One region of the Citrobacter sp. Cm046 genome, then DNA from elsewhere that is predicted to be linked to it. Evidence: predicted binding sites of a transcription regulator. Region 1 holds the regulator's gene; each other region holds the start of a gene.
The links. Region 1 encodes CRP, which controls carbon source genes, mostly activating them, when cyclic AMP is high. Its sites were predicted from a motif close to ATGTGANNNNNNTCACAT; they were not measured.
Positions count from the first base shown of each region.

Region 1 (4,262 bases):
CACCGATTATGGTGAACATGAACGCTCGCTCGAACAAAAAGTCGCCGACGTCAAACGCCAACTACAATCTGGTGAAGCCGTGCTGGTGTGGTCCGAACTGCATGAAACGGTCAACATTATGCCGAGGAAACAGCTTCACGAGTAATCCGCTGCCGACGGCTGACTATAATAAAAAAACCAACCTATTTATGGAGTTGTTATGTCTGCCAAACATCCGGTGATTGCGGTAACAGGATCCAGCGGCGCGGGGACCACCACCACCAGCCTCGCGTTTCGTAAAATTTTCGCGCAGTTAAATCTGCGTGCTGCCGAGGTGGAAGGTGACAGTTTTCATCGCTATACCCGCCCGGAAATGGACATGGCGATCCGCAAAGCGCGCGATGCCGGACGGCATATCAGCTATTTCGGCCCCGAAGCCAATGACTTCGGCCTGTTAGAACAAACCTTCATTGAGTATGGTCAGGCAGGAAAAGGCCAGTCGCGTAAATATCTGCACACTTACGACGAAGCCGTTCCGTGGAACCAGGTTCCAGGTACGTTTACCCCCTGGCAACCACTACCTGAGCCGACTGACGTTCTGTTCTACGAAGGACTGCACGGCGGTGTCGTTACTCCGCAACAAAATGTGGCGCGACATGTCGACCTGCTGGTTGGCGTTGTGCCAATCGTCAACCTGGAATGGATTCAGAAACTGACCCGTGATACCAGCGAGCGCGGACACTCACGTGAAGCGGTGATGGACTCGGTCGTGCGTTCAATGGACGACTACATCAATTACATCACTCCACAGTTTTCCCGCACGCATATTAACTTCCAGCGTGTGCCAACTGTCGACACCTCCAATCCCTTTGCGGCCAAGAGTATTCCGTCACTGGATGAGAGCTTTGTGGTGATTCATTTCCGCAACCTGGAAGGGATCGATTATCCCTGGTTGCTGGCGATGCTGCAGGGTTCATTCATCTCCCACATCAATACGTTAGTCGTACCGGGTGGCAAGATGGGGCTGGCAATGGAATTGATCATGCTGCCGTTAGTGCAACGACTGATGGAAGGAAAGAGGATCGAGTGAAGTGTTGCCGGATGGCGGCTGATGCCTTATCCGGCCTACGGGTTTACATCATGCAGGCCTGATAAGTATGACGCCATCAGGCGTGCATTACGAAGCAGCAATCACTTCATAGGAATGGGTGATATTCACCGCTTTTTCCAGCATCAACGCCACGGAGCAATATTTCTCAGCCGAAAGATCTACCGCGCGGGACACGGAGGCATCTTTCAGGTCATGGCCGGTGACAATGAAATGCAGATTGATATGGGTAAAAAGACGCGGTGCTTCTTCACGACGTTCAGAGGTGAGTTTCACTTCACAGTTGGTCACATCCTGGCGACCCTTTTGCAGGATCGACACCACATCAATTGCGCTGCAACCACCCGCAGCCATTAACACCATTTCCATCGGGCTCGGCGCTTTATCACCGGAGTTACCGTCCATCAGAATTTGGTGGCCAGAGGCGGACTCACCAAGGAAGGTTAACCCCTCAACCCACTTTACACGCGCTTGCATATTTCGTAACTCCAATGTTTCAATTTTCCTGACAGATTACGCGCACATAACAATTCTCGCAACGGAAGGCGACCTGCGTCATGCTGAAGCGAGACACCAGGAGACACACGGCGAAAGCTATGCTAAAACAGTCGGGATGCTACAGTAATACAATGACGTACTGCATGTATGCAGAGGACATCACATTACAGGCTGCAGTGCACTTTTTAGCAGCCCCCTTCCCAGGTAGCGGGAAGCACATTTTTGCAACCCCAGAGGCAGCGTCGTTTTCTGGCTCTGGAGACAGCTTATAACAGAGGATAACCGCGCATGGTGCTTGGCAAACCGCAAACAGACCCGACTCTCGAATGGTTCTTGTCTCATTGCCATATTCATAAGTACCCATCGAAGAGCACGCTGATTCACCAGGGTGAAAAAGCGGAAACGTTGTATTACATCGTTAAAGGCTCAGTGGCAGTGCTGATCAAAGATGAAGAAGGGAAGGAAATGATCCTCTCTTATCTGAATCAGGGCGATTTTATTGGCGAACTGGGCCTGTTCGAAGAAGGCCAGGAACGTAGCGCCTGGGTACGAGCTAAAACCGCATGTGAAGTCGCTGAAATTTCATACAAAAAATTCCGTCAGTTAATCCAGGTGAACCCGGATATTCTGATGCGTCTGTCTTCCCAGATGGCTCGTCGTCTGCAAGTTACGTCCGAGAAAGTGGGTAACCTTGCCTTCCTCGACGTGACAGGCCGTATCGCCCAGACGCTGTTGAACCTGGCGAAACAACCTGATGCGATGACTCACCCGGACGGCATGCAGATCAAAATCACCCGTCAGGAAATTGGCCAGATCGTGGGTTGCTCCCGTGAAACCGTTGGTCGCATCCTGAAGATGCTGGAAGATCAAAACCTGATCTCCGCGCACGGTAAAACCATCGTCGTTTACGGCACACGTTAATTCCGCCAAAATGGCGCGTTACTCAGTAATGCGCCATTTTTGTTTACACTGATGTGGCGAAGACTGATTTATCACCCCGAGATCAACTACGCACTACGACAGACGCTGGTGCTGTGTTTACCTGTGGGTGTCGGTCTTATCATCGGTCAACTACATCTGGGGCTGCTTTTCTCCCTCGTCCCAGCCTGCTGCAACATTGCCGGTCTTGACACCCCACATAAACGCTTTTTTAAACGCTTAATTATTGGTGCGTCGCTGTTTGCCGGATGCAGTTTGATCATGCAACTACTGCTGGCGCAGACCATACCGTTACCGCTGATCCTCACCGGCCTGACGCTTATTCTCGGCGTAACTGCAGAGTTAAGTCCTCTGCATGCACGATTGTTGCCCGCCTCGCTCATTGCTGCAATTTTCACGCTTAGCCTTGCCGGGAACATGCCCGTCTGGGAGCCACTGTTAATCTATGCGCTGGGTACATTGTGGTACGGTCTGTTCAACTGGTTCTGGTTTTGGCTGTGGCGCGAGCAGCCGCTACGTGAATCACTCAGCCTGCTATACCGCGAACTGGCCGATTACTGTGAGGCTAAATACAGTCTGCTGACCCAGCACATCGATCCTGAAAAAGCGCTGCCTCCGCTGCTGGTACGCCAGCAGAAAGCAGTCGATCTCATTACCCAGTGTTATCAGCAGATGCACATGCTGTCGGCGCATCACAACAATGAGTACAAACGCCTGCTGCGTGCCTTTCAGGAGGCTCTGGATTTACAGGAGCATATTTCCGTCAGCCTGCATCAACCGGAAGAGGTGCAGAAACTGGTCGAACGCAGCCATGCAGAGCAGGTGATTCGCTGGAATGCGCGAACTGTCGCCGCCCGACTACGAGTGCTGGCAGATGACATTTTGTATCACCGCTTGCCTACGCGATTTTCAATGGAAAAGCAGATTGGCACCCTGGAAAAAATTGCCAGGCAGCATCCGGATAATCCCGTTGGACAGTTCTGCTACTGGCACTTTAGCCGCATTGCCCGCGTTCTGCGTACCCAGCGCCCGCTTTATGCCCGGGATTTGATGGCTGATAAGCAGCGCCGATTGCCGTTGCTCCCTGCTCTGAAAAGCTATTTGTCGTTTAAATCCCCTGCGCTGCGTAATGCGGGGCGTATCAGCGTCATGTTAAGTATCGCCAGCCTGATGGGTAGCGCCTTACATTTGCCAAAACCATACTGGATCCTGATGACGATATTGTTCGTCACGCAAAATGGCTACGGCGCAACCCGGGTGCGTATTCTGCATCGCTCGGCAGGTACTCTCGTTGGGCTTATCATCGCTGGCGTCACATTGCACTTCCATATCCCCGAGGGTTTCACGCTGGCGGCTATGTTGCTTATCACTTTGGTGAGCTACCTGATTATCCGCAAAAACTACGGCTGGGCCACAGTAGGTTTTACTGTCACGGCAGTGTATACCCTGCAACTACTGACGCTGAATGGGGAGCAGTTTATCGTACCGCGCTTTGTCGATACGGTGATGGGCTGTTTGATCGCCTTTGGCGGCACACTCTGGCTGTGGCCGCAATGGCAGAGCGGCCTGCTGCGTAAGAACGCCCACGATGCGCTAGAATCCGATCAGGAAGCCATTCGCCTGATTCTCAGCAACGACCCGCAGGCTACACCGCTGGCATATCAGCGTATGCGGGTTAATCAGGCGCATAACACTCTGTTTAACTCACTGAACCAGGCGATGCAGGAACCAGGGTTTA
Region 1 covers NZ_JAOWGP010000026.1:17,638-21,899, forward strand. Annotated here, with positions in the region: gene OGX98_RS00990 (YheU family protein) at 1-145, shown strand, start outside; gene OGX98_RS00995 (phosphoribulokinase) at 200-1,069, shown strand; gene OGX98_RS01000 (OsmC family protein) at 1,157-1,564, opposite strand; gene crp (cAMP-activated global transcriptional regulator CRP) at 1,874-2,506, shown strand; gene OGX98_RS01010 (YccS/YhfK family putative transporter) at 2,558-4,262, shown strand, end outside.

Region 2 (4,262 bases), on a different contig from region 1:
ACGAATCCACATCCCCAGAGATGCTGTGTTATGAAAGGCCATCACGTCTCCATCATATTATTTTGTATTTTCATTAATGAAGTCGAACGACCAGAGGAAAAGGGACAATGGAAATGATAATTTTTTTCGTTATCGTTTAACTGATGGGGCTGAGAGTGACCCAATAGCGGGTAACAAACTGAATTTTAACGGGGAGTGTTTTGGCTATCGCATTCAGCACTGCATCAGTATTTCCTAATGGAAAAGTTCCTGTCAGACGTAATCCGGCGATGGCAGGATCGCAGCGCAGAATGCCGGGGCGATAGCGAGAGAGAGTGGTAATAACGTCTTCCAGTGGTTTGTCGCTGAAGCTGAGCACGCCTTGCGTCCAACTCGCTGATTCGTTATTAAGCGGCTGTACATGACCAAATTGTGATGCGCTGAAAACCAGCATTTCACCCTGCTGGATCACCCGTATTTGGTGGGGATCGCTGGCAAGACGCACTTCAACCGCATGCTGATGGACGCTAAGGTGCGTTTCATCGCTCAGTTGGGTAACAGTAAATTCTGTACCCAGTGCGGTGAGTTGCCCCTGACGCGTCTGTACACGGAAGGGGCGCTGTAGATCATCTTTCCCGGTGGTAATTGCAATTTCACCGTACCACAGGCGTACCAGGCGTTGCTGATCGTCAAATTTTACGTTTACTGCGCTGTCGGTATTCAGTGAAAGTAGAGTGCCATCTTGCAGTTTTTGTCGCTGGATTTGCCCTTTCGCGGTCCGGTAATCCGCGCGTAACCCTTCCCCTGTTTCTGAGTGCCAGAGCGACCAGCCGCTTCCTGCACAGGCGAGGATCAGCAAGCCTTTCAGCACATGGCGACGAGTCAGGCGGGTATCATTCAACGTCCGACTGGCAAGGTTTCCTGGTACGCTGTTCATCTGGCAACGCAGATTTTCAACCTGCTGCCATGCCCACTGGTGATCTCTGTCCTGTTCATACCATTGTTGCCAGCGGGCTTCCTGCTGAGGGCTGACACGTTCACCGGTCAGTACAGCGTACCAGTGAGAGGCTGAACGTAATGCCTGGCGACGGGAATCGGTAAGTGTTGTTTTCACAGGTCGTGCTCCAGACGGAACAGCAGGCAGTGCTCAGTGGCTTTAGCGACGTACTTTTTCACCGAGCTTACCGATACGCTCAGTCGCTGCGCGATATCGCTATAAGTAAGACCATCGAGTTGAGAAAGCAGGAAGGCATATCTGGCTTTGGTGCTCAGTCCGTCCAGCATCTGGTCAACAAGTTGTAACGTTTCAAGATGAGACTGCTTTTCTTCTGCAGAAGGTGCCAGCGCTTCGGGTAACTGTGCGAGCATCTCCAGATACGCTCTTTCCAGTGCATTACGGCGGAACAGGTCGATCATTACCCGCTTAGCGATGGTGCATAAAAATGATTTTGGATCGCGAATGGCGGCGAGTGACTCACCATTGATAACACGTAGAAAAGTATCCTGAGCGACATCATCGGCATCGAATGCTGATTGTAATTTTCGCGTCAGCCAGTGGGTTAACCAACCGTGATGCGCACGGTACAACGATTCAAACGAGAGAGGGGCGCACTGAGCAGGATTAGACATGGCCGATAGTTTCAACAGTTAATCATCACGGCGGCATGTTAATATGAGAATGGTTATCATTTCAATGTTGGCGGAGGAATTTGTACATGAGAGAGAATAATTGACTGATTTTGTGGGTAATAAAAAGCCTCCATGCAGGAGGCTCATTGGGGTCAGGTCAGTACCATCGGCCAGTCTGGTGGTGTATGGCTCATTACTTCCACCATTACAGATTCGATGTTCTTCCAGATAGCAGAGACATCCACCAGAGTGATACCAAGTAATCCGGTCGCAAACCAGCAGGCAAAAACAACCCCTAAACCGCTGCTGATGACAGCCAGACCAATATAATCTGATTTACGAAACCGAATATTGAGCATACTGGCTAAAAACATGAGCACCGCGCTGAGCAGTTGCCACCGCAGAAGAACCACGCCAGTTGTTATTGTTGCCATGAAAAATGTCCTCAGAAAATCTGATGCCCAGGACAGCGCGGGGGGATTCACAGGGGGTGTGGCTCTCTGGCTATCGACGGGCATTTACATGAATGAAACGTTGTTTCTGTTACATGATTTTTGTGAACTATATCACATGTGCTCGTTTGTTCACCAGTGTTGAACGCTATTTTTGTCGGCTTATAGCCATGCTAAAATTGTGGTTATATTGAGAGCGAGCAGATAATAAAGTATTCACAATATAAGATGCATTCATACTGCCTGTTATCTTTATCCTAAATTAATCTTTAAATTTTTTAATGTGTTTTTTTTATGCAGCCAGTATTACGCCCATAAAACATTACGACTTCTGGATAATGTTGTTCCTGAATAAGCTAAACTCTAAGTTTGGCTTACGGAAAAATAATATCATCATCAACTAATATCAGACTTTTACATAGAGAAGTCTGTTGCTAATACTGATAGATTCATGCAACTTAGCTAGCTGGTGTTTATAGCATCCTGCCTTGATGGGTACTGGCATATACGATACAGGGAAATAGGGCTGACATGACTCACAGTGCGCGACGCAAGACGCTGAGGCTCCTCGGAACGTTCATGGTGGTAATGCTCCCCGTGGTACTGGCGTTATGGTTTGCTCACTTGAGGGCAATGTCCGAAACCCGCAATCAACTCCGCTCTTTTGCTCAACTGGTGTTAAATAAAACGGAACTGGTGATCCAGCAGGCTGATTTAGCTCGCGATATGGCCCAACTGTATCAAGGGAAGATGTGTACCCCTGAACATCAGAAAAGCATGCTGAATATTATTCGCGGTCGCTTATATATCAGTGAGCTAATTTATGCGCAGGCTGATCGTTTTTTGTGCTCCACATCGTTAGTACCCCCTGCCTCGTATATTATGCCGACCGCTGACTATAAGCGTACACCGGACATCTCCATCTATTACTATCGCGATACGCCTTTTTTCTCCGGCTACAGAATGACGTATATGCAAAGGGGAAACTACGTTGTCGTTATCAATCCATTATCTTACAGCGAGGTAATGTCAGACGATCCAGGTCTGGCCTGGGGAGTATATGATACGGTTACGGATTCCTTCTTCTCTGCAAGTGAAGGGGTAAACGTTGCGCAATTATTGCCGTTGGTGCGCGGCGCAGCCTCTACGTTCCAGCAAGGTAATCGCTTCTATACCATCGTTCGTTCTGAAAAGCGGCCAATTGCGATTATTGTGTCGACGACAGGCGATCGCGTAATTCAAAATTTCTATCATGAAGCTGCGTTAACACTTCCCTTCGGGGCAATTAGCAGCATTCTGATACTGTTAATGTGGTGGCGTACGCGTCAGCAATACTACTCTCCCCGCCGCCTGTTAAAACGCGCGATCAAAAAACGTCAGCTTTGTCTGCATTACCAGCCAATCATTGATATCAAAAATGGTAAATGCGTCGGGGCCGAAGCTTTGCTGCGCTGGCCTGGCGGAAAAGGTGAAGTAATGAGTCCGACAGAATTTATTCCGCTGGCAGAAAAAGAGGGAATGATAGAGAAGATCACGGATTACGTGGTGGAAGAAGTGTTCAACGATCTGGGCTATTTTTTATCGGCGCACCCTCAGCTTTATATCTCAATAAACCTTTCCGCTTCTGATTTTCATTCATCCCGACTGATTGCCTTAATTGCCGATAAAACACGCGAGTATTCGGTGCAAGCGCAGCAGATTAAAGTTGAGGTGACTGAACGCGGATTTATTGATGTGCATAAAATGACCCCGGTCATCCAGGCATTTCGTCAGGCGGGTTATGAAGTCGCGTTTGATGATTTTGGTACGGGGTATTCCAACCTGCATAACCTGTCTTCATTGAATGTTGATATTCTGAAGATCGATAAATCTTTTATCAGTACGCTAGCCACCAATAGCACCAGCCACCTGATTGCGGAACATATCATCGAGATGGCACAAAGTTTACATCTGAAAACTATTGCAGAAGGTGTAGAAACGTCGGAGCAGATCAAGTGGCTGCTGGAGCGCGGCGTACAGTACTGTCAGGGATGGTACTTCGCGAAGGCGTTGCCGCCACAGGAATTCATGCACTGGCTCCAGCGATCGCCCGCCATACTGTCGCAAAGCGGGCAATAATCTTACAGGCGATGACGGTAGTCGCTGGGAGTACGATCAAACTCGCGGCGGAACACGCGTGAGAACGTTTGTTGCGATACATAA
Region 2 covers NZ_JAOWGP010000007.1:72,187-76,448, forward strand. Annotated here, with positions in the region: gene fecA (TonB-dependent Fe(3+) dicitrate receptor FecA) at 1-42, opposite strand, end outside; gene fecR (ferric citrate uptake sigma factor regulator FecR) at 137-1,093, opposite strand; gene fecI (ferric citrate uptake sigma factor FecI) at 1,090-1,608, opposite strand; gene OGX98_RS00375 (YjcB family protein) at 1,761-2,042, opposite strand; gene pdeC (cyclic di-3',5'-guanosine monophosphate phosphodiesterase PdeC) at 2,592-4,178, shown strand; gene soxS (superoxide response transcriptional regulator SoxS) at 4,181-4,262, opposite strand, start outside.
Region 2: OGX98_RS00375 (YjcB family protein) is a predicted target of CRP. The motif match lies at 2,163-2,180, and genes of this name have one in related genera.

Region 3 (4,262 bases), on a different contig from region 1:
CCGCACTCGGTATCGATCCGCTGTATGTTGCCCTGCCAAGCTACGTGGTGATCATGGGCGGCGGTGCGGTAATCAACCTCGGCTACTGCTTCATTCGTCTGGCAAAAATGAAAAACTTGTCGATAAAAGCCGACTTCTCGTTAGCAAAACCGCTGATTATCAGCAATATCCTGTTTTCGGCGCTCGCCGGGCTGATGTGGTATCTCCAGTTCTTCTTTTACGCCTGGGGCCATGCCAAAATTCCGGCGCAGTATGACTACATGAGCTGGATGCTGCACATGAGTTTCTACGTCCTGTGCGGCGGTATTGTAGGCCTGATTATGAAAGAGTGGAGCAATGCGGGCCGACATCCGGTCAGCGTGCTAAGCCTCGGTTGCGTGGTGATTATCGTCGCGGCCAATATTGTCGGTATGGGAATGGCAAGCTAATCGTTTTGATTACCGAGATGACGCCACTGGCTGGGCGTCATCCCGGTTTCCCGTGTGAACACCACCGAAAAATAGTTACTGTCCTCAAAGCCACAGCGCATAGAAATTTCACTGATCATCAACCGACTATGCTGAAGCAGATACTGAGCATGGCAAATTCGCACTTGCCGGAGGTACTGGTTGATAGTCATTCCTGTCTGGTTACGAAACTGCTGGCGCAAAACACGTTCGCTGCACTGCTCACGGTCGCAAAATTTGTCCAGTTCAAAGGCGTGTTCATGGCTCCCGGCCAGAGCGGTGATCAGTTTATCCAGCAGCGTTTCGCTTGATGTCGCCGGAAGCGTGTCCGTGGCATAACGATGCCGTTTTAGGATCATCACCAGTTGTCCAAATAACAGCTCTGCCAGGTCAAAAGCCTGCGGGTCGCGTTGATGGCTCTCATGCTCAAGCTGGCTAATGACCTGCCGGGCTTGGGTCATCCCGGCGCTGCCCAGTCGCCAGTGCGGCTGTCCCGCCGAGTCATTAAATCCTGGGATCGCGCTTTCCCAGCCCAGATTCAACGTCAGCCGTTCCGGGCAGTAGATAATATTCTGCAAAACGAGGTCGTTAACTGAGGTGTAGGAGTGTTTATCTTCAGCACGAATATAAAACAGATCGCCACGGGTGATGCGGTACGGGCGATCGTTGAGAACATGCAGGCCATTGCCTCGCCAGACCATAACCAGTTCGCAAAACTCATGGGTGTGCTCAGCAAAGACGTTTTGCGGATAGCGATCGGCAACGGCGACCGCCTGCCGGGCATTGGCAAAAAAGTCTGACTTTAGAAGAATTAACCGCTCAGTCACCGTACCACCTCGATGCTTTGTTGCCTGATGGCGATACGCTTATCAGGCCGACACTGCGCCCTTGTAAGCCGGATAAGACGAAACTGTCATCCGGCGTTAAGGAACGTGATTATCTGAGAACTGGCGGCAAAAAACGTTGATAGCATTCGCGTTACTGGAGGCTGCTTCCCGCAGTGCGGTCACGTCCCTGGCGAATATCGCGTGGCGACCAGTCGAACTCCCGGCGAAACAGCGTCGAAAAGTGGTTACTGTCGCCAAAACCACAGCGATAAGCGATGTCCGTAACACTATCATCGCTGTGGCGTAATAAATGCCGGGCCTTAATGAGCCGCAGACGATTAAGATAGCGCTGTGGCGTCAATCCGGTTTGCTGTTTAAGCTGGCGGTGCATAGTGCGTAAAGAGAGCGAAAACTTTTCGGCTACCGCTTCCCAGCACACCTCATCGGCAAAGTGATCTTCCAGCCACGCCATCAGCTGATTAAGCCGCGCATCATTATCTGTAGCCACTTCCATCAGGCTACTTTTGCGTAACAACACCAGCAGTTGCATAAACAGGATCTCGCGATTTGCCGCCGACGGCGTGTCCATCTCATCACCGAGTTTTTCCATCTGCCCCACCAGCAAACGAACCTGTTGCAACACGCCCTGATTTATCCGCCAGTGGGACGGATACTGACCGTTCAGTTCCTGGGGCAAAAGCTGATTCAGTCCGGCCAGAAACTGAAACGCATCCGGGGAACGATACAGAATATTTGTCAGACACAGGTTGTCAGTATGTTCATATAAGTGTCTGTCATGATCGCGGACAAAACAGACTGTTCCGCCGCTGATGGTGTAGGGCTGTCCGTTGAACACATGGATACCTGTCCCATGCTCAACCACCACAATTTCATGAAAATCATGGTGATGCTCAGGGAATGCTGACTGAGGAAGCCGCGGTTCAATCGTGAGGGTTGCTTTACCTGTCGGAAAAAAATCCACGCAATGCAGTACGGTCATGATGACATCCTTCCCGATCAAATGAACATGGCTGAATAGTAATTAAGGGTTACCACCCTCACCTTAAATTTTTGACGCCAAAGCGCGTAAACAGAGTTAATTCTTCAAGAAATAGTGGGAAAAAACGGGAATTGCGGAAGGGGTCACACCAGGCAAAATCACCTCCATTACCAGGAATTGTGAACACCATCACGTTCACCTTTGCCAGGCTGCCAGCCGCTTATTGAGGCTGTCACTAACAAGAAGGTACACCTTTCCGGGAGTTCTTAGACTGAGCGTAATAAAACTCAGAAGGACCTCGCTATGACTCTTCGCCATTGTGTCGCTGTCGATCTCGGCGCATCCAGTGGACGCGTAATGCTGGCGCGTTACGACAGTGAACACCGCACCCTGACGCTGCGTGAAATCCATCGCTTCGTTAACTGTCTGCAAAAAACAGACGGTTTCGACACCTGGGACATCGACAGCCTGGAAAACGACATTCGCCTTGGTCTGAAGAAAGTCTGCGATGAAGGCATTCGGATAGACAGCATCGGAATTGATACCTGGGGCGTGGATTACGTTCTGATCGGCAAAAACGGTCAGCGTGTCGGACTCCCCGTCTCTTATCGCGACAGCCGCACAACGGGCGTTATGGCACATGCCATGGCGCAGCTTGGCAAAAGCGAGATCTATCGCCGTAGCGGTATTCAGTTTCTCCCCTTCAACACCTTGTATCAGCTCCGTGCCCTGACAGAACAACAGCCAGAACGGGTCTCCCTGGTGGCCCATGCCTTGCTGATCCCCGATTACTTCAGCTATCGCCTGACCGGTGAACTGAACTGGGAATACACCAACGCCACAACCACCCAGTTAGTCAATATCAACACCGACGACTGGGATGACACTCTGCTGGCCTGGACCGGTGCAGCAAAATCCTGGTTCGGTCGTCCCACACATCCGGGGAACGTTATCGGCAACTGGATTTGCCCGCAGAAAAATCAAATCCCTGTGGTTGCCGTCGCCAGCCACGACACTGCCAGTGCGGTGATCGCGTCACCGCTGGCCGATCAAAACAGCGCGTATCTCTCTTCAGGCACCTGGTCACTGATGGGGTTTGAGAGCAGAACACCGTATACCAACGATACGGCGCTGGCAGCCAATATCACTAACGAAGGCGGTGCGGAAGGACGCTACCGCGTGCTGAAAAATATCATGGGGCTGTGGCTGCTCCAGCGCGTGTTAAAAGAACGGAACATCACCGACCTGACGGCGCTTATCGCCCAAACGCAAGCCTCACCGGCCTGCCGTTCCCTGATAAACCCTAACGACGACCGCTTTATCAATCCTGACGATATGTGCGCGGAAATTCAGGCGGCATGCCGCGAAGCAGGCCAGGCCGTTCCCACGCAAGACGCTGAACTGGCTCGCTGCATTTTCGACAGCCTGGCATTGCTGTACGCCAACGTCCTGCAGGAACTGGCGGACCTTCGGGGTGAGGCATTCAGCCAATTACATATTGTCGGCGGCGGCTGCCAGAACGCGTTACTCAACCAACTTTGCGCTGATGCTTGCGGTATCCGCGTCATGTCCGGGCCAATTGAAGCCTCTACCCTCGGCAATATTGGCGTTCAACTGATGACGCTGGACGAGCTGAACAACGTCGATGATTTCCGCCAGCTAGTGATAGCCAACTATGACCTGACGACCTTCATTCCAAATCCTGAAAGTGAAATTGCCCGCTACCAGGCGCAGTTTCAATCAATACGACAGACAAAGGAGCTTTGCGCATGACCACTCAACTTGAACAAGCCTGGGAACTGGCAAAACTACGTTTTGCAGCGGTAGGTATCGATGTCGAAGAGGCATTACGCCAGCTCGATCGCCTGCCAGTCTCTATGCACTGCTGGCAGGGCGATGATGTCGCTGGATTCGAAAACCCGGAAGGTTCGCTCACGGGCGGTATTCAGGCTACCGGCAACTATCCGGGCAAAGCGCGTAATGCCGTCG
Region 3 covers NZ_JAOWGP010000041.1:54,853-59,114, reverse strand. Annotated here, with positions in the region: gene rhaT (L-rhamnose/proton symporter RhaT) at 1-428, shown strand, start outside; gene rhaR (HTH-type transcriptional activator RhaR) at 425-1,273, opposite strand; gene rhaS (HTH-type transcriptional activator RhaS) at 1,425-2,273, opposite strand; gene rhaB (rhamnulokinase) at 2,577-4,046, shown strand; gene rhaA (L-rhamnose isomerase) at 4,043-4,262, shown strand, end outside.
Region 3: rhaB (rhamnulokinase) is a predicted target of CRP. The motif match lies at 2,451-2,468, and genes of this name have one in related genera.

Region 4 (4,262 bases), on a different contig from region 1:
GAGCCCATCAACAAGAAACCTTCCGCGAAAAGCAGCGGTAAACCTCTGTCACGCCAGTGCAAACGGAAGTTGATAAACAGCGTCTTAGGTCGCAACGATGTGGGCCTGAAGTGACGGGATTCCGGTAATATTTTCCAGAACATCAGCGCGGAAGCCAGGGCAAAACAACCGATAGCTGCCAGCGCGATTCGCCAGTTAAAAAAGTCGGTAAATACGCCACTGATCAAACGACCGCTCATGCCACCAATCGAGTTACCACTGATATATAAGCCCATCGAGAAGGCCACAAAGCTGGGATGAATCTCCTCACTGAGATACGTCATTCCTACTGCTGCGACGCCACTTAGTGACAGACCAATCAGCGCGCGCATGATTAAAATTCCGTGCCAGCTGGTCATCATTGTCGAAAGCAGGGTACAGCAGGATGCTAACAGCAGCGCGGTCACCATCACCGGCTTGCGGCCAATTGCATCGGAAAGAGGACCGGTAAACAGTAAACCAATAGCGAGCATCGCGGTTGAGATAGAAAGTGAAATACTACTACTGGCTGGAGATACCCCAAATTCATGCGACAGCACTGGCAGTATGGGCTGCACGCAATAGAGGAGAGCAAATGTCGCCAGTCCGGCAGAAAAGAGCGCCAGTGTGACGCGCATAAAAGAGGAGGTACCGCGTTTTATATAACCATCCGGCGGGGTGATAATTTGTTTATCAATATCGCTTGCCGGTGCGGTATCGACAATAGTTGTACGACTCACTTGAAATCCTTGCTCAATCATTACGTCTACAGTACCAGCCTTAAGGGTATGAAAATCCCAATATTCTGTCTAATATATTAATAATCTCAAATAATATTTTAAAAATATGAATATTGAATTGCGTCACCTGCGCTACTTTGTGGCGGTTGCAGAAGAACTTCATTTTGGCCGTGCGGCGGCAAGGCTGAATATTTCACAACCTCCGTTGAGTCAACAGATCCAAATCCTCGAACAGCAAGTTGGGGCACGTCTTCTGGCGCGTACAAATCGTAGCGTGGCCCTGACAGCCGCAGGCAAGCAGTTTCTGGCAGACAGCCGACAGATCCTGGGGTTAGTGAATGAGGCGGCGGCAAGAGCGGAGCGTTTGCATCTGGGAGAAGCAGGGGAACTGCGAATTGGCTTTACCTCGTCAGCACCATTTATTAAAGCAGTTTCAGATACGCTGTCTCTCTTTCGCCAGTGCTACCCCGCGGTGCATATGCAAACCCGTGAAATGAATACGCGTGAGCAAATTGCTCCGCTCAATGAGGGGACGCTGGATCTGGGACTCCTGCGTAATACGCAACTCCCTGACACGCTAAGCTGGGAGGTCATCCTGCATGAACCACTGATGGCAATGATCCCTCGTGTACATCCTTTGGCGCAAAAGCCGGTTGTCACACTGGCTGAACTGGCGAATGAACCGTTTGTCTTTTTTGACCCGCATGTGGGGACCGGCCTGTATGATGATATTCTTGGCCTGATGCGTCGCTATGGCCTCACGCCGACCATCGCTCAGGAGGTTGGGGAAGCCATGACCATTATCGGACTGGTGGCCGCAGGATTAGGGGTTTCCATTCTGCCAGCCTCATTTAAACGCGTGCAGTTGTATGAAATGTGTTGGATCCCCATTGCGGAAGAAGATGCCGTGTCTGAAATGTGGCTGGTGTGGCCCAAACACCGTGAGCAGAGTTACGCTGCGCAACGCTTTCGCCAGCAGCTTTTAGCGGCCGTTCAGTGCGGTTAATTTAGTTTAAAAATGGGTGAAAATGTGCAGTAAATCACACGGCTAAGTAAAAAGTTGACGGGAGCCATTGAAGTGCTTCACCATAGCCTACAGATTATTTCGGAGCGCGAAAATAAAGGGAGTAAGTGGTGGTTGCTGATAGTCAGCCTGGGCATATCGATCAAATTAAACAGACCAATGCGGGTGCAGTTTATCGCCTGATTGATCAGTTAGGACCGGTGTCGCGTATTGATCTCTCTCGCCTGGCACAATTGGCGCCTGCCAGTATTACAAAAATTGTTCGGGAAATGCTTGAAGCACATCTGGTGCAAGAACTGGAAATAAAAGAAGCAGGGAGTCGCGGGCGTCCGGCCGTTGGTCTGGTGGTCGAAACGGAAGCGTGGCACTACTTATCGATTCGTATCAGTCGTGGCGAGATTTTTCTTGCGTTACGCGACCTCAGCAGCAAGCTGGTGGTTGAAGATTGCCTTGAAATGCCGCTTGTCTCCGAGATTCCTCTGCTGACTCGTGTTATTACACAGGTCGATCAGTTTTTTATCCGCCATCAGCAAAAGCTTGAGCGATTAACCTCTATCGCTATCACCTTACCAGGAATCATCGATACAGAAAATGGCATCGTTCATCGCATGCCGTTTTACGAAGATGTTAAAGAGATGCCGCTGGGCGAAGCCCTCGAGCAGCACACCGGTGTGCCAGTGTACATTCAGCACGATATCAGCGCCTGGACCATGGCTGAGGCACTTTTTGGCGCTTCGCGCGGTGCCCGCGATGTTATTCAGGTGGTGATTGACCACAATGTGGGTGCAGGGGTGATCACCGACGGTCATTTGCTGCATGCCGGGAGTAGCAGTCTGGTCGAAATTGGCCATACGCAGGTCGACCCTTACGGGAAACGGTGTTATTGCGGAAACCATGGTTGTCTGGAAACGATTGCCAGTGTTGACAGTGTTCTTGAGCTGGCGCAGGTACGACTTAAGCAGTCGATGAGTTCCTCACTGCACGGACAACCGCTGACGGTGGACTCACTGTGTCTGGCAGCCATGCAAGGCGATTTATTAGCGAAAGATATCATTAGCGGCGTCGGCACCCATGTTGGTCGAATTCTGGCCATTATGGTGAACTTGTTCAATCCGCAAAAGATTCTTATTGGATCTCCGCTCAGTAAAGCAGCAGATATATTGTTCCCGACTATTGCTGACTGCATTCGTCAGCAGGCGCTTCCGGCATACAGTCGACACATTGTTGTAGAGAGTACGCAATTTACTAATCAAGGGACAATGGCGGGGGCCGCGCTCGTGAAGGACGCGATGTATAACGGTTCTTTGTTGATTCGTCTATTACAGGGTTAACATTTTTTAACTGTCGTACGAAAAATTGCGCTATCTCAAGCTGGTCCTGGCTCTCATACCTTAGACTTTCTCCACTGTTTTATTTTCCTGGCTTATATTTCGAAGCATAACGGTGGAGTTAGTGATGCTGAAGCGTTTCTTTATTACAGGTACAGACACTTCTGTTGGGAAGACAGTGGTTTCCCGCGCATTACTACAAGCGTTAGCGTCAGGTGGTAAAAGTGTTGCGGGTTATAAACCTGTGGCCAAAGGAAGCAAAGAAACACCTGAAGGTATGCGCAATAAAGATGCGCTGGTGCTGCAAAGTGTTTCTTCAATTGAATTGCCTTACGAGGCAATCAACCCTATTGCTCTGAGCGAAGACGAAAGTAGCGTGGCACATAGCGGGCCTGTCAATTACACCTTGTTGTCAAACGGGCTTGCGAGTCTGAGCGAGAAGGTTGATCACGTTGTCGTCGAAGGTACCGGTGGCTGGCGCAGTCTGATGAACGATCTGCGTCCTTTATCGGAGTGGGTGGTGCAGGAACAACTGCCCGTGTTGATGGTGGTGGGTATTCAGGAAGGCTGTATTAATCATGCCATTCTGACGGCGCAGGCTATCGCCAGCGATGGACTGCCGCTAATTGGCTGGGTAGCGAACCGAATCAATCCGGGGCTGGCGCATTATGCGGAAATCATTGATGTGCTCAGCAAAAAGTTACCGGCACCGCTGATTGGCGAATTGCCTTACCTGCCTCGCGCTGAGCAGCGCGAGTTGGCCCAGTACATCCGCCTGTCAATGCTGGGTAATGTGTTGTCGGTAGACAGAGTCCTGGTGTAACGTTCGGGACAGCACTGAAGCAACGACACAAGCAATCAATAAGCCGGGGAGCAGGCGATACTCCCCGGTCATCTCGCAAACCATCAATGTCGACATGATTGGCGCATGCGTTGTTGCCGCCAACAGTGTGGCCATCCCCGCTAATCCAAGCAGAACTGCAATCTCATCCGTACCGGGAAGCCAGAGTCCCCACACGCGACCAAACAGCATACCAATTGACAGTCCGACAAACAGAGTTGGCGTAAACACGCCCCCAGGCGCGCCTGACCCACTGCTGGCGAGCACAGCGAGTAATTTGCAGATAAAAATCCCACTGACAATCGTCAACA
Region 4 covers NZ_JAOWGP010000038.1:21,489-25,750, reverse strand. Annotated here, with positions in the region: gene ynfM (multidrug efflux MFS transporter YnfM/SxtP(Kp)) at 1-758, opposite strand, end outside; gene ynfL (multidrug efflux transcriptional activator YnfL/SxtR(Kp)) at 865-1,764, shown strand; gene mlc (sugar metabolism global transcriptional regulator Mlc) at 1,893-3,113, shown strand; gene bioD (dethiobiotin synthase) at 3,238-3,933, shown strand; gene clcB (voltage-gated ClC-type chloride channel ClcB) at 3,889-4,262, opposite strand, start outside.
Region 4: mlc (sugar metabolism global transcriptional regulator Mlc) is a predicted target of CRP. The motif match lies at 1,787-1,804, and genes of this name have one in related genera.